2 linked regions of the Streptomyces clavuligerus genome follow. The protein of the gene in region 2 interacts with the protein of the main gene of each other region in a pairwise test. Links are inferred from orthologs where the notes say so. Each region holds a gene or a part of one and is shown on either strand. Other genes may lie near its edges. The genes, in order: CRV15_RS15210 and ctaD.

What was found.
Region 1: the proteins of ctaD (region 2) and CRV15_RS15210 interact in binary tests that used the Escherichia coli proteins (3 or more experiments, as listed by UniProt). The link is inferred for Streptomyces clavuligerus from one-to-one orthologs.

Annotation. Positions count from the first base shown.
Region 1 is NZ_CP027858.1:3,623,409-3,629,849, reverse strand. Bases 3,005-5,887 are described here. They hold CRV15_RS15210 (pyridoxal phosphate-dependent aminotransferase), read left to right. Parts: upstream 3,005-3,786; coding sequence 3,787-4,989; downstream 4,990-5,887. Other genes in these bases: CRV15_RS15205 (hypothetical protein), read left to right, coding at 5,124-5,887; CRV15_RS15215 (hypothetical protein), read right to left, coding at 3,252-3,527. In the rest of the region: CRV15_RS15230 (SRPBCC family protein), read right to left, coding at 1-281; CRV15_RS15225 (polyamine aminopropyltransferase), read right to left, coding at 359-1,972; CRV15_RS15220 (DUF2617 family protein), read right to left, coding at 2,286-2,834; more of CRV15_RS15205, read left to right, coding at 5,888-6,441. UniProt on the Escherichia coli protein: Shows aminotransferase activity with methionine and histidine as substrates, and to a lesser extent also with phenylalanine.
Region 2 is NZ_CP027858.1:5,097,022-5,103,579, reverse strand. What follows is about bases 1,581-4,580. They hold ctaD (aa3-type cytochrome oxidase subunit I), read right to left. Parts: upstream 3,951-4,580; coding sequence 2,211-3,950; downstream 1,581-2,210. Other genes in these bases: ctaC (aa3-type cytochrome oxidase subunit II), read right to left, coding at 3,947-4,580; CRV15_RS21480 (cytochrome c oxidase subunit 4), read right to left, coding at 1,816-2,214; CRV15_RS21485 (L,D-transpeptidase), read right to left, coding at 1,581-1,690. Also shown: CRV15_RS21490 (DNA-binding transcriptional response regulator), read left to right, coding at 1-352; more of CRV15_RS21485, read right to left, coding at 440-1,580; more of ctaC, read right to left, coding at 4,581-4,912; CRV15_RS21465 (cysteine desulfurase/sulfurtransferase TusA family protein), read left to right, coding at 5,251-6,558. UniProt on the Escherichia coli protein: Cytochrome bo(3) ubiquinol oxidase is the terminal enzyme in the aerobic respiratory chain of E.coli that predominates when cells are grown at high aeration.

The sequences.
Region 1 (6,441 bases), 1.5 Mb from region 2 along the record:
GCCACGGCCACGGAGCCCTGGCCCCGCACCTCCGTGCCCTCCCCCCGGAAGGTGAAACCCTCCTCGTCCGCCGCCGTCGTGAGCGCGCCCCGGTAGGTGATGGTGTGCCGCCCGGCGCGGACGCGCAGCCTCCCGGAGAGCGGGCCCGAGGTGTCCCCGGTGGCCCCGGTCGCCTGGGTGTCCTGCTGGAATCCCTGGACGCAGCGGGCGAGCCGGGCCGGGTCGCGGAGCACCCGGCGGACGGCCTCCGCCGGGGCCGGAACGAATACCTGATGGTCCATGGGGTCCGAGCCTACCCAGGGGCCCCGGGCGCGTCTGCGCTCCGGTCCGCGCCCGGGCCGGGAACCGCCGCGCCGGATCAGTTCTCGTAACGCGGATGGACCAGGGTGGAGGGCGCGAGCGCGGGCACCCGGGTGAGCGCGGTCTCCCGGGCGTCGGCCGCCAGTCGGCCGGGGGTGAGCGACGTCAGCGGCGGAGCCCCGGAGTCCAGGCCGAGCCGGGGCGCCGACGCATGGGCCGCGAGCAGGAAACCCCAGTCGCACGGGGCCGTCATCGTGGCGCGCCCCTCCCGTTCGGGGCCCGCGGCGAGCCGGGAGAGCCCGCCGTCCGCGCGGTAGGCGGTGGCGCGGAACCCGGCGGCCCGCAGGGTGGCCTCGACGGTCCAGTAGGTACGCGGCCGGGTGCCAGAGGGACCGGCGTGGACGACGAGCCGCCCGCCGTCGGCGAGCGCGCCGCCCAACAGCCCGTAGAACTCCTGCGAGTAGAACTTCGCGCTGCGGGTGGTGCCCGGCTCGGGCAGGTCCACGATCACCACGTCCCACACGGGTTCGGAACGGGCGGAGCGCAGCCAGCCGAAGGCGTCCCCGGTGACCACGCGGACCCGGGGGTCGCGGTAGGCGTGCCGGTTGAGGGCGGTGAGCGCGGGGTCGGTACGGGCCAGCCGGACCACCACGGGGTCCAGTTCGGCGACGGTGACCGAGGCGGCGCCCCGGTAGCGCAGCACCTCGCGCGCGGCGAGCCCGTCGCCGCCGCCGATGATCAGCACCCGGGTGTGCGGGCCCCGCATGGCCGGGTGCACCAGGGCCTCGTGATAGCGGCGCTCGTCCCCTTCGCTGACCCAGAGCCTGCCGTCGAGGAAGAGATCCAGCGGACCGCCGGGGCCGCCGGTGAGGACGACCTCCTGGACGTCGGTCTCCAGGGCGACACGGACCCGGTCGCCGTAGACCGCGCGGCGCGCCGCCCGTTCGAAGTCGTCGACCAGGACGGTCGCGGTGCCGAGCACGGCGAGGACGGCGGCATTGGCGACCAGCAGCCAGAGGCGGGACCGCCGGGTCAGGTCGTGGCGGAAGAGACAGAGCACGAGCAGCCCGCCCACGACCGCGTTGACCGCGCCGGTCAGCAGTCCGCTGGTGAGCCGGCCGAGCCAGGGCAGCAGCAGAAAGGGGAAGGCGAGCCCGCCGACGAGCGCGCCCACGTAGTCGACGGCGAACAGATCGGCGACGGTGCCCTCGACATCGCGGTCGCGCCGGGAGACGCGCTGGATCAGGGACATCAGCAGGGGCAGCTCCGCGCCGATGAGGACGCCGATGATGAGCGAGAAGGAGACCAGTACCAGCCGGGACCCGCCGCCCCAGGCGAAGGAGGCGTAGAGCACCAGGGCGGAGCAGCCGCCGATGAGCGCGAGGGACAGCTCCAGCAGCCCGAAGCCGACGGCGGCCCGGCAGCGCAGCCGTTTGGCCAGGAGCGATCCGACGCCCATGGCGAAGACCATCACCGAGAGAACCACCGACGCCTGGGTGACGGAGTCGCCGATGAGATACGAGGCGAGGGCGACGAGTTCCAGCTCGTACACCAGACCGCAGGCCGCGCAGACGAAGACGACCAGCAGCACCAGACTGCGTCCGGCCGCCGGGCGCACCCGCAGCGGCGCGGCCTGGGGGGGCGGTGCCAGTTGCTGCGTCCGGTCGATCATGCAGTAACGCTACGTCACGATACAGAAGCGGTTTGTCACCCACACGTGTGCACCTGCCCTGCGCCGGGCGAGCCGGGCGCGGCGTCCTCCCGCCGGAGCGCGGTCCGGGCCCCGCGTGCGATCCGGGCGCGGAAAACGGGGCACACGGCGCGGGGACGGGGCACGCACCACGGCGGACACGGCGCGGGGGGCGCGGCGCGCGCCCGCACGCCGGAGGCACACACGAGAAAAGCGCGGTGCCGGGTCCGGCCCCTGCTCCGGACCCGGCACCGCGCCCCGGACATCCCGGGCGCACACCCCGCGCGCCGCGCCCCTACAGCACGGCGTGCTGCGGCGGGCGCCGCGCTCGCGGTCTCGGGGTGATGGCACCCACCCGGGTACGGGTGACGACCAGCCGCCCCTCCTGTGGATAGGAGTGCCAGGTACGCCACCGCACCTGGCCCTCCTCCCGCTGCGCCATCATCGCGGTGAAGGCGAGCGGGGAGCCGGGGAAGGTCCCGGCCAGCGAGTGCGGGTGGTCGGCGACCAGCGCGAGGAGTTCCTGCGCGCGCCCCGCGAACGAGCCCTTGGAGAGGGTCTCGACGCGCGCGGCGAACTCGTACTCCCAGTCGCCGACGCGCTTGGCCACGCCCAGCGGCAGCGGGGTGCTGCTGCCGGGCATGCAGGCGACGGTTTCGGAACAGGTGCTCCGTTTGGATTCGAGCAGGACTTGGTGCGAGGCACCGAGCAGCCTGAGCTGGAGTTTCGCTCCGGAGAGCTCCAGGTCGAGAACGGCCAGGGCGGGAAGCGGCTCCCGTCCGAGTGCCCAGGCGAGATCGTCGGCACGGGTATCGGTGTAGGCGGTACTGAGAGTCGTGAGCATGGGTCGGCTCCGCAAACACGCGTCGGCGGTGGATACGTGAACCTGAGGCGCCCCCTGAGCGGGAGTTCACAAAGTGGGGGGACCGCCTGATCGAGGCCGTGAGCAGGCCCGACGGCTGGGTGGTTCCAACAGGTTCCGTCAGCGACTGAATCATGAAGTACGCGGGGCTCGCAGTGTTTTTACCCAACTTGAAGGGGTTTCCATCCCCTAGGGGACTTACGGTTCAACTGTTCAACCACATGCTTCACCGCACCCCGGACATCCGGGACAAGGCGCCCCGGGCGCCCCGCGCTCACGGCAGAGGACTTCCCCACCACCGCCCGGAACATGACAGGGGCGCCCGGCGGAAACCCGCCGGGCGCCCCTGCTTCGACCCGGCCGGAAACCGGCCGAGGGCGAGAAGGCCGCTGCCCCGTGTCAGCTGCCTCCGCCGCATCCGCCACCGCCGCCGCCACCGCAGGACGAGCCCGACGAACTCGACGACGTGTCGCAGGAACCGCCGTCCCCCACCCAGACCGAGCCGCTGGAGTGCGAGCCTCCGCCACCCGCGGACGCGCGCCGATAGCGCGGGGGGACCTGGCCGTGCCGATAGAGCGGGGAGACCTGGCCGCGCCGATGCGCCACGACGCCCACGACCCCCGCGATCACCACTGCGGGCGCCAGGAGGAGCACCAGAACCACGAAACCTGTCATATCGCTCCCACCATCTTTCTCTTCCCCCGAAGCGAGATCCCCGCGCCGTCGCGTGACTTGCTTCTGTGTGCCTGTCTGTCTCTGTCGATTCCTGGACGATTCTCCCTGCCTGCCCCCGCCTGCCGCTGCTGATCCCCGCCTATCGGTGTCCATCAGCGCTTGTCAGGGCTTCCTCGTCCTGGTGGAAGGAGAATGCCCCGGACACTCCGCGGCCAAAGCGGACTTGAGGAAGTCCAGAGCTTCCCCCGAGGATGGCGCCATGGTGACCATGGATGGGCCCGGACCGCTGCCGCGGACACGACCACTGCTGAACCGCCGGCTGGCGGAGTTCGGCACCACGATCTTCGCGGAGATGTCCGCGCTGGCGACCGCGACCGGAGCCATCAACCTGGGACAGGGCTTCCCCGACACCGACGGCCCCGAGGAGGTCCGCGAGGCGGCCGTGCGGGCGCTGCGCGACGGCCGGGGCAACCAGTACCCGCCCGGCCCCGGGGTCCCCGAGCTCCGGAACGCGATCTCCGAGCACCAGCGGCGCTTCCACGGGCTGGCCGTGGACCCCGACACCGAGGTCCTCGTCACGGCGGGCGCCACGGAAGCCATCGCGGCGGCGCTGCTGGCCCTGGTGGAACCGGGCGACGAGGTCGTCGCGCTGGAGCCGTTCTACGACTCGTACGCCGCGTGCATCGCGATGGCGGGCGGCCGACGGGTGCCGGTGACCCTGCGCCCCCGGGACGGCGCGTACCGTCTCGACCTCGACGAACTGCGGGACGCCGTCACCGAGCGCACCCGGCTGCTGCTGATCAACACCCCGCACAACCCCACCGGCACCGTGCTGACCCGCGCCGAGCTGGCCGCCGTCGCCGAACTCGCCGTCGAGCGGGATCTGCTGGTGGTCACGGACGAGGTGTACGAGCATCTGGTGTTCGAGGGGGAGCACATCCCGCTCGTCTCCTTCCCGGGGATGCGGGAGCGGACCGTCACCATCAGCAGCGCCGGGAAGACCCTCGCGTACACCGGCTGGAAGATCGGCTGGGCGACGGGCAGCCCGGAGCTGGTCACGGCGGTCCGCTCGGCCAAGCAGTTCCTCACCTATGTGGCGGCGGGGCCCCTCCAGTACGCGGCGGCCGAGGGGCTGCGGCTGCCGGACGCGTACTTCGCGGGGCTGCGCGAGGAGCTGCGGGCCAAGCGGGATCTGCTCTGCGCCGGGCTCGCGGACGCCGGTTTCACGGTCCACCGCCCCGCCGGGACCTACTTCGTCACCACCGACATCCGGCCGCTGGGCGAGGAGGACGGCTTCGCCTTCTGCCGTGCGCTGCCGAAGCGGTGCGGGGTCGTCGCGATCCCCAACGCGGTCTTCTACGACCACCGCGAACAGGGCGCGCCCTTCGTCCGCTTCGCGTTCTGCAAGCGGACCGAGGTGGTGGAGGAAGCCATCCGCAGACTGTCCACACTGCGGGGCTGAGCCCGGGCGACGGGACCCGCCGTCACGCGGCCCGCTGTCAGCCGACCGGGTGGCAACGGGCACGCAACCGGCCGTGTCGTGGCCGCAGCGCTCGCGCGCGGCGGCAGCGGAACGGAAAGTCTCCTTGACGACCCGTGCGCGCCCGGAGGTGTTCCCTGTCCGCAGAGACCTTCGACGACACGACAGCGGACGACCCGGCGGCGGACAGCCCGTCGGCGGACAACGCGGCGACGGATGCCCCGGCGGCGGACAGCCCGTCGGCGGACAACGCGGCGACGGATGCCCCGTCGACGGACAGCCCGTCGGCGGATGACGCGTCGACGGACACCCCGTTGGCGGATGACACGTCGGCGGACGTCCCCGCGGGTACGGGACACCGCCCCGGTCCCCTGGCGCGCGGGGAGCGGCGGGCCGGGGCGGCGGCCCCCTGGCGCGCCGCGCTCCGGCGGGCGGCCCCCGCGCTGGGGCTGTTCGCCGCCGCCCGGCTGACCGGGCTGCTGGTGATGGCGGGCTGGGCCCGGCACATCGACCGTCCGCCCCGCCGGGTCCTGGCGCGGTCCTGGGACTCCGACTGGTATCTGCTGATCGCCGAGCACGGCTACGGCCGCACCCTGACCTGGCCCGACGGCGCCGTCCAGAGCGATCTGGCCTTCTTCCCGCTCTACCCGGGGCTGGTCCGCGCCGTCACCTCGGTCCTCCCCGTCACCGGCGGCACCGCCGGGCTGCTGATCTCCTGGACCGCCGCAGCGGTGGCCGCCTGGGGGGTGTTCGCCGTCGGCAACCGGCTCCACGGACGGCGGACCGCGACCGCGCTGGTGCTGCTGTGGGGGCTGCTGCCGCACTCGATCGTGCTGACCATGGCGTATACGGAGCCCCTGCTCTGCGCCTTCGCCGCCTGGTCGCTGTACGCGCTGATCAGCGGGTACTGGCTGTGGGCCGGTGCCCTCTCCCTCTGTGCCGGGGCCGCGCGGCCCAACGGGGTCGCGGTGGCCGCCGCGGTCGTCGCCACCGCCGCGCTCCATGGGTTCCGCGCCCTCCGCGACGGGGAACGCGTCGGCTGGCGCCCCGCGGCGGGCGCGGCCCTCGCACCCGTCGGCTGGTGCGCGTATGTGCTGTACGTGGGGGTGCGCGAGGGCGATCCGCTCGGCGGCTACTTCGCCGTGCAGCGCCGCTGGACGTCGACGTTCGACTTCGGCGAGGGGTCGCTGCGGGTGGTGCGGGACATCGTGCTGCGGCCCGCGCCGCTCCCGCTGGCGGTGACGCTGACGCTGGTGGCGGCGGGCGTGGTGCTGTTCGCGCTGCTCGTCCTGGACCGGCCGCCGCTGCCGCTGCTGGTCTTCACGGCGGTGCTGGTGCTGATCACCGTCGGCGGCTCGGGCTTCTTCGAGTCCAAGCCGCGTTTTCTGCTGCCCGCCTTCCCGCTGCTGCTGCCCGCGGCGAAGGCCCTGGCAC
Region 2 (6,558 bases):
CGAACAGGTACGGCTGGCGGCCGGCCGCAGGCCCGCCCCGGATGTCCCGGCCGTCGAGTTCATCGAGTGCGCGACGCTGCCCGCGGTCCTGGCGGAGCTGGAGCGGGGCGGGGTCGACGTCTGTGTGCTGGACGGGGAGACGGCGCCCGCGGGCGGCATGGGGGTCTGCCGCCAGATCAAGGACGAGGTCTTCCAGTGCCCTCCGGTCCTGCTGCTGATCGGCCGTCCGCAGGACGCCTGGCTGGCCACCTGGAGCCGCGCCGAGGCCGCTGTGACGCTTCCGGTGGACCCGGTGGAGCTGGCCGGGGCCCTGGCCTCGCTGCTGCGCCGGCGGCAGGCCATAGGGGCCTGACGAGGGCCCGCCGCCGCCCGCCGGGGGTTGTCTCCCTCCCGGGCGGCGGAACAGGCCCTGACCGGCCGCTGAACGGCCCTGACGGGCTCAGAGACGGGGCCGCAGCCGGGCGGCGTCGGACGGGCTGCTGCCGTCCCTGACACCGGAGACCAGCGCGCTGCCCTCGCGCCACTCGTCCCAGTCCAGGTTCCAGTCGCCGTAGCCGTTCCCGAACGGGTCCATGTCGTCGCCGATGCTGTTGACGACCTGGACGATGTCGCCCTCCTTGAACGTCTCGTAGAACCACGCGGCGTTCGATGTGGACATCCCGGTGCAGCCGTGGCTGACGTTGGCGTAGCCGTGCGAGTCGATGGACCAGGGCGCCGCGTGGACGTACTCGCCGCTCCAGGTGACCCGGGTGGCGTAGTAGACCGGCAGGTTGTACGCCTCGGAGCCGCCGATGCCGACGCTGGAGCCGCGCATCCGGACGAAGTACTCCTTGCCGAGCACCACCTTGATGCCGTTGCGGGTGGCGAAGCCGGGTTTGCCGGTGGTGATGGGGATGCTGGTCAGCTCCTCACCGTTGCGGAAGACCGTCATCCAGTGCGAGGAGGCGTCGGTGATGGCCTCCATCCGGTCCCCGATGGTGATCGACGCCCCCTTGGAGGTGCCGCCGTAGAGCTGGTTGGAGATCTTGACACCCTTGAGGTTGTTCACGATCTTGACCTTGGCTCCGGCGGGCCAGTACTCCTTGGGCCGGTAGTGCAGGGCGTCGTCGTTCAGCCAGTGCCAGGCGCCCTCCACCGACGGGGTGGACTGCACCTTCAGGGCCCGTTCGACCACCGCCCGGCCGGCCCGGTCGGGCACCGGATGGCTCAGCTCGACCACCAGGGGCTGGCCGACGCCGAAGGTGCCCTCCTCCGGGAGGAAGGCCATCTTGAGCAGGCGCTTCGCCGGGGAGGTCGCGAAGGTGACCCGACGGGCCCCCACGGTGCCTTCCTTGCTCTCGGTGGTCACCCGGGCGGTGTAGCGCGCCCCGGCCGACAGCGCGGCCGTGGAGCGCCAGCGGCTGCCGTCGGCCGCCAGTTCCCCGGCGAGGTGGTGGCCCGCGTGGTCCACGACGGTGACATCGGTGATCCGGGCCTCCTCCACCTTGGCGGTGACCTCGAAGGGTTTGTCCGGATCGGCCTTGGCGCCGTTCCTGGGGGTGTTGAAGACGACCTGGCCGGCGGCGTCGAAGGGTTTGCCCGCCAGCGGGTGAGGGCCTTCCTTCTCACCGCAGGCGGTGATGAAGGCCCCCAGCGAGAGCACCAGCACGGTACAGCGGAGGACGGCGCTGAGGTGCGGCTTACGGTTCATGGTCACCACCGTAGGGAGACCGGCCGCGGGCCGCGCGCTGAGCGCGTGCAAACGGCGGACCCGGGCCCCTCGCGAGGAGGGACCCGGGTCCGACGCGGTGTCAGTGGAGCGGGGCTACCGCCGGATCACTGGTTCTGGTTCGCACCGCGGTAGTACTCGAACACCCAGCCGAAGATGCCGATGAAGATGACCGGCAGGGAGAAGTAGAGCAGCCACCAGCCGACGGCCACGGCGAGGAAGGCGAGCGCACTGCCGACTCCCAGCGCGAGCGGCTGCCAGCTGTGCGGGGAGAAGAATCCCAGCTCACCGGCCTCGTCGGCCACGTCGGCCTCGGTGTTGTCCTGTGCCATCTCGTCGACCCGCCGGGCCGTGAAGGCCAGGTAGTAGCCGACCATGACACAGAGGCCGAACGCCAGGAACAGCGCGGTCGTACCGGCCGGCTCCTTGGACCAGACGCCGTAGAGGATGGCCACGGCGAGGACGAAGACACTCAGCCAGAGGAACATCTTTCCCTGGATCTTCACTTGGCCGCCTCCTTCCCAGCGGTCAGGGCCTTGTCGACCTCACCACGGTTTTCGAGCTGGTCGACAACCGCGATTTCGGGGTGGTGCAGATCGAAGGCCGGAGATTCCGAACGGATACGCGGCAGCGTGAGGAAGTTGTGCCGCGGCGGCGGGCAGGACGTCGCCCATTCGAGCGAGCGGCCATAACCCCAGGGGTCGTCCACCTCGATCTTCTTTCCGTACTTCGCGGTCTTCCAGACGTTGTAGAAGAACGGCAGGATCGACGCGCCCAGAACGAACGAGGCAATGGTGGAGATGGTGTTCAGCGCGGTGAATCCATCGGCGGCGAGATAGTCCGCGTAACGCCGCGGCATTCCCTCCGCGCCCAGCCAGTGCTGGACCAGGAACGTACCGTGGAATCCGAGGAACAGCGTCCAGAAGGTGATCTTGCCCAGACGCTCGTCCAGCATCTTGCCCGTGAACTTCGGCCACCAGAAGTGGAAGCCGGCGAACATCGCGAAGACCACGGTGCCGAAGACGACGTAGTGGAAGTGCGCGACGACGAAGTACGAGTCGGAGACGTGGAAGTCCAGCGGCGGCGAGGCCAGGATGACGCCGGTCAGACCACCGAAGGTGAAGGTGATCAGGAAGCCGATCGTCCAGAGCATCGGTGTCTCGAAGGACAGCGAGCCCTTCCACATGGTGCCGATCCAGTTGAAGAACTTCACACCGGTCGGTACCGCGATCAGGAACGTCATGAAGGAGAAGAACGGCAGCAGCACACCGCCGGTGACATACATGTGGTGGGCCCACACGGTCACGGAGAGACCGGCGATCGCGATGGTCGCGCCCACCAGACCCATGTAGCCGAACATCGGCTTACGGCTGAAGACCGGGATGATCTCCGAGACGATGCCGAAGAACGGCAGGGCGATGATGTACACCTCTGGATGGCCGAAGAACCAGAAGAGGTGTTGCCAGAGCAGGGCACCGCCGTTGGCCGAGTCAAAGATATGGGCGCCGAACTTGCGGTCCGCCTCCAGCGCGAAGAGCGCCGCGGCCAGCACCGGGAAGGCGAGCAGGACCAGCACACCGGTCAGCAGCACGTTCCAGGTGAAGATCGGCATACGGAACATCGTCATGCCGGGCGCGCGCATGCAGATGATCGTGGTGATGAAGTTGACCGAGCCGAGGATCGTACCGAAGCCGGAGAGGGCCAGGCCCATGATCCACATGTCGGCGCCGATGCCCGGCGAGCGGACGGCGTCCGACAGCGGGGAGTAGGCGAACCAGCCGAAGTCGGCCGCGCCCTGCGGGGTCAGGAAGCCGCCCACCGCGATGAGCGAGCCGAAGAGGTAGAGCCAGTAGGCGAACATGTTCAGCCGCGGGAACGCCACATCGGGCGCGCCGATCTGGAGCGGCATGATCCAGTTCGCGAACCCGGCGAACAGCGGCGTCGCGAACATCAGCAGCATGATCGTGCCATGCATCGTGAACGCCTGGTTGAACTGCTCGTTCGACATGATCTGCGTACCCGGACGGGCCAGCTCGGCGCGCATGAAGAGCGCCATGAGGCCGCCGATGCAGAAGAAGACGAACGACGTGACCAGGTAGAGCGTACCGATGGTCTTGTGGTCGGTGGTGGTCAGCCACTTCACCACCACATTGCCCGGCTGCTTGCGCCGTACCGGCAGCTCGTTCTCGTATGAGTCGTCAGCTGCTTCGGCGGCACCCTGGGATTCGTTGAGGATGCTCACAGTTGCTTCTTCTCCGCGTTTTTGGCCGGGTCCGTCTGCTCAATGCCAGACGGGATGTAGCCGGTCTGCCCCTTGTCGGCAAGCTCCTTCAGGTGCTTCTGGTAACGCTCCGGGGAGACGACCTTGACGTTGAAGAGCATCCGGGAGTGGTCCACACCGCAGAGCTCGGCGCACTTGCCCATGAAGGTGCCCTCCTGAGTGGGGGTCACCTCGAAGGCGTTGGTGTGGCCGGGGATCACGTCCTGCTTGAAGAGGAAGGGAACCACCCAGAAGGAGTGGATCACGTCTCGGGAGGTCAGGATGAAGCGGACCTTCTCCCCCTTCGGCAGCCACAGCGTGGGGCCGGGGTTGCCGTTCTGCGGATTCCGGGTGCCGGGGATGCCGGCGTCGTAGACGCCGCCCGCGTTCTCCGGCAGGGCCTTCAGGTACTTGTCCGGAATGGCCTTGAGGTTCTTGTCCGTCTTCGCGTCCCCGGTCACACCGGGAACGTTCTCGATGTAGTTGAAGCCCCAGCTCCACTGGTAGCCGACCACATTGATGGTGTGGGCGGGCTTCTTGGACAGGGAGAGCAGCCGGGACTCGTCACGCGCGGTGAAGTAGAAGAACACCGAGACGATGATGAGCGGGACCACGGTGTACAGCGCCTCGATGGGCAGGTTGTACCGGGTCTGCGGAGGAACCTCGACCTTGGTGCGGGTACGCCGGTGGAAGAAGACGCTCCACAGGATCAGACCCCACACCAGCACACCCGTGACGAGCGCAGCCGCCCACGAGCCCTGCCAGAGGGAGAGGATGATCGGCGCCTCTTCCGTGACCGGCGTTGGCATACCGAGGCGGGGGAAGTCCTTGTATGTGTATTCGCAACCGGTGGCGGTCACCAGGATCAGGCCCGCAGTCAGCACCTGCGGCAGCTTCCGCCGCATCGGGCGCCGCGACGAGCGGTCGGAGCCGTTGGGACTCACGTAGCGCCTTCCCGAGAGTCTCGGCCCGCGCGACGGGCTGCGGCCGTCTCGCTGGTCGGTCGCCGGCCCTGACGCGGGCAGGGGGTTTGGATGTTTATGCGGACCAAACCCTACTGGACGCTATTTGGGGTCGCGCGGGGAGGGTGCCCAACGCGCCGTCCGACACCCCGAAGGGATGGAATTCCGCTGGACAGGACCGGGTTTTCCGGTGGAATCGCCCTGGTGTGCGGTGGGGTGTCACCCCGGTGGGCGACCCCGGAGCGAGGCGGTCCACGACCCCGGAACCCGACGCTCCGCCAGGGTGCGGCGGTTGGCCCGGAGGGTATTAGCGTGGCGGCGTGTCCTACTTCGATGTCGCCTCCTCCGCCCCCCTGCACCCCGTGGCCCGGCAGGCCCTGCTGGCCGCCCTGGACGAGGGGTGGGCCGATCCCGCCCGGCTCCACCGCGAGGGGCGGCGGGCCCGGCTGCTCCTGGACGCCGCCCGGGAGACGGCGGCGGACGCCGTGGGCTGCCGCCCCGACGAACTCGTCTTCACCTCTTCGGGGACGCGTGCGGTGCATCTGGGAGTGCGGGGCGCGCGGGCCGGGCGGCGGCGGATCGGCGGCCGGGTGGTGGTCTCGGCGGTCGAGCACTCCTCGGTGCTGTACGCGGCGGGCGAGGACGCGGCCGAGGTCCCGGTGGACCGCACGGGCCGGGTGGACCCCGAGGTCTTCGCCGCCGCGCTGACCGGGGACACCGCGCTGGCCTGCCTCCAGTCGGCCAATCACGAGGTGGGCACGGAGCAGCCGGTGGCCGAGGCCGCCGAGCTGTGCCGGGCGGCCGGGGTGCCGCTGCTGGTGGACGCGGCGCAGTCGCTGGCGTGGGGTCCGGTGGACGGGGACTGGTCGCTGCTGACGGCGAGCGCCCACAAGTGGGGCGGGCCCGCCGGGGTGGGGCTGCTGGCCGTCCGCAAGGGGGTGCGCTTCGCTCCCGGGGAACCGGCGGACGAGCGGGAGTCGGGACGTTCCCCCGGCTTCGAGAACATTCCGGCGATCGTGGCCGCGGCGGCCTCGCTGCGGGCGGTCCGGGCGGAGGCGGCCGGGGGCGCGGCCCGGCTGCGGGCGCTGGTGGACCTGATCAGGACCCGGGTGCCGGAGCTGGTCCCGGATGTGGAGGTGGTGGGCGACCCGGTGCGGCGGCTCCCGCACCTCGTCACGTTCTCCTGTCTCTATGTCGACGGCGAGGCGCTGCTGCACGCGCTGGACCGGGAGGGCTTCTCCGTGTCCTCGGGCTCCTCGTGCACCTCCGGCACGCTGACGCCGAGCCATGTGCTGCGGGCGATGGGGGTGCTGAGCGAGGGCAATGTCCGGATCTCGCTGGGCGCGGGGGCCTCCGGCGACGAGGTGGAGCGCTTCCTCGCGGTGCTGCCCGGGGTGGTCGCCTCGGTACGGGAGCGGCTGGGCGCGCCGACGGCTCCGGCGGCGGGCCCGGCGGCGCGGACCGCCGGGCTGGTGCTGGACACGCTGGGCAAGCGGTGCCCGATCCCGGTGATCGAGCTGGCGAAGGTGATCGGGGACGTCCCGGTCGGGGAGACGGTGACGGTGCTGTCGGACGACGAGGCGGCCCGGCTGGACATCCCGGCGTGGTGCGGGATGCGGGGGCAGGGG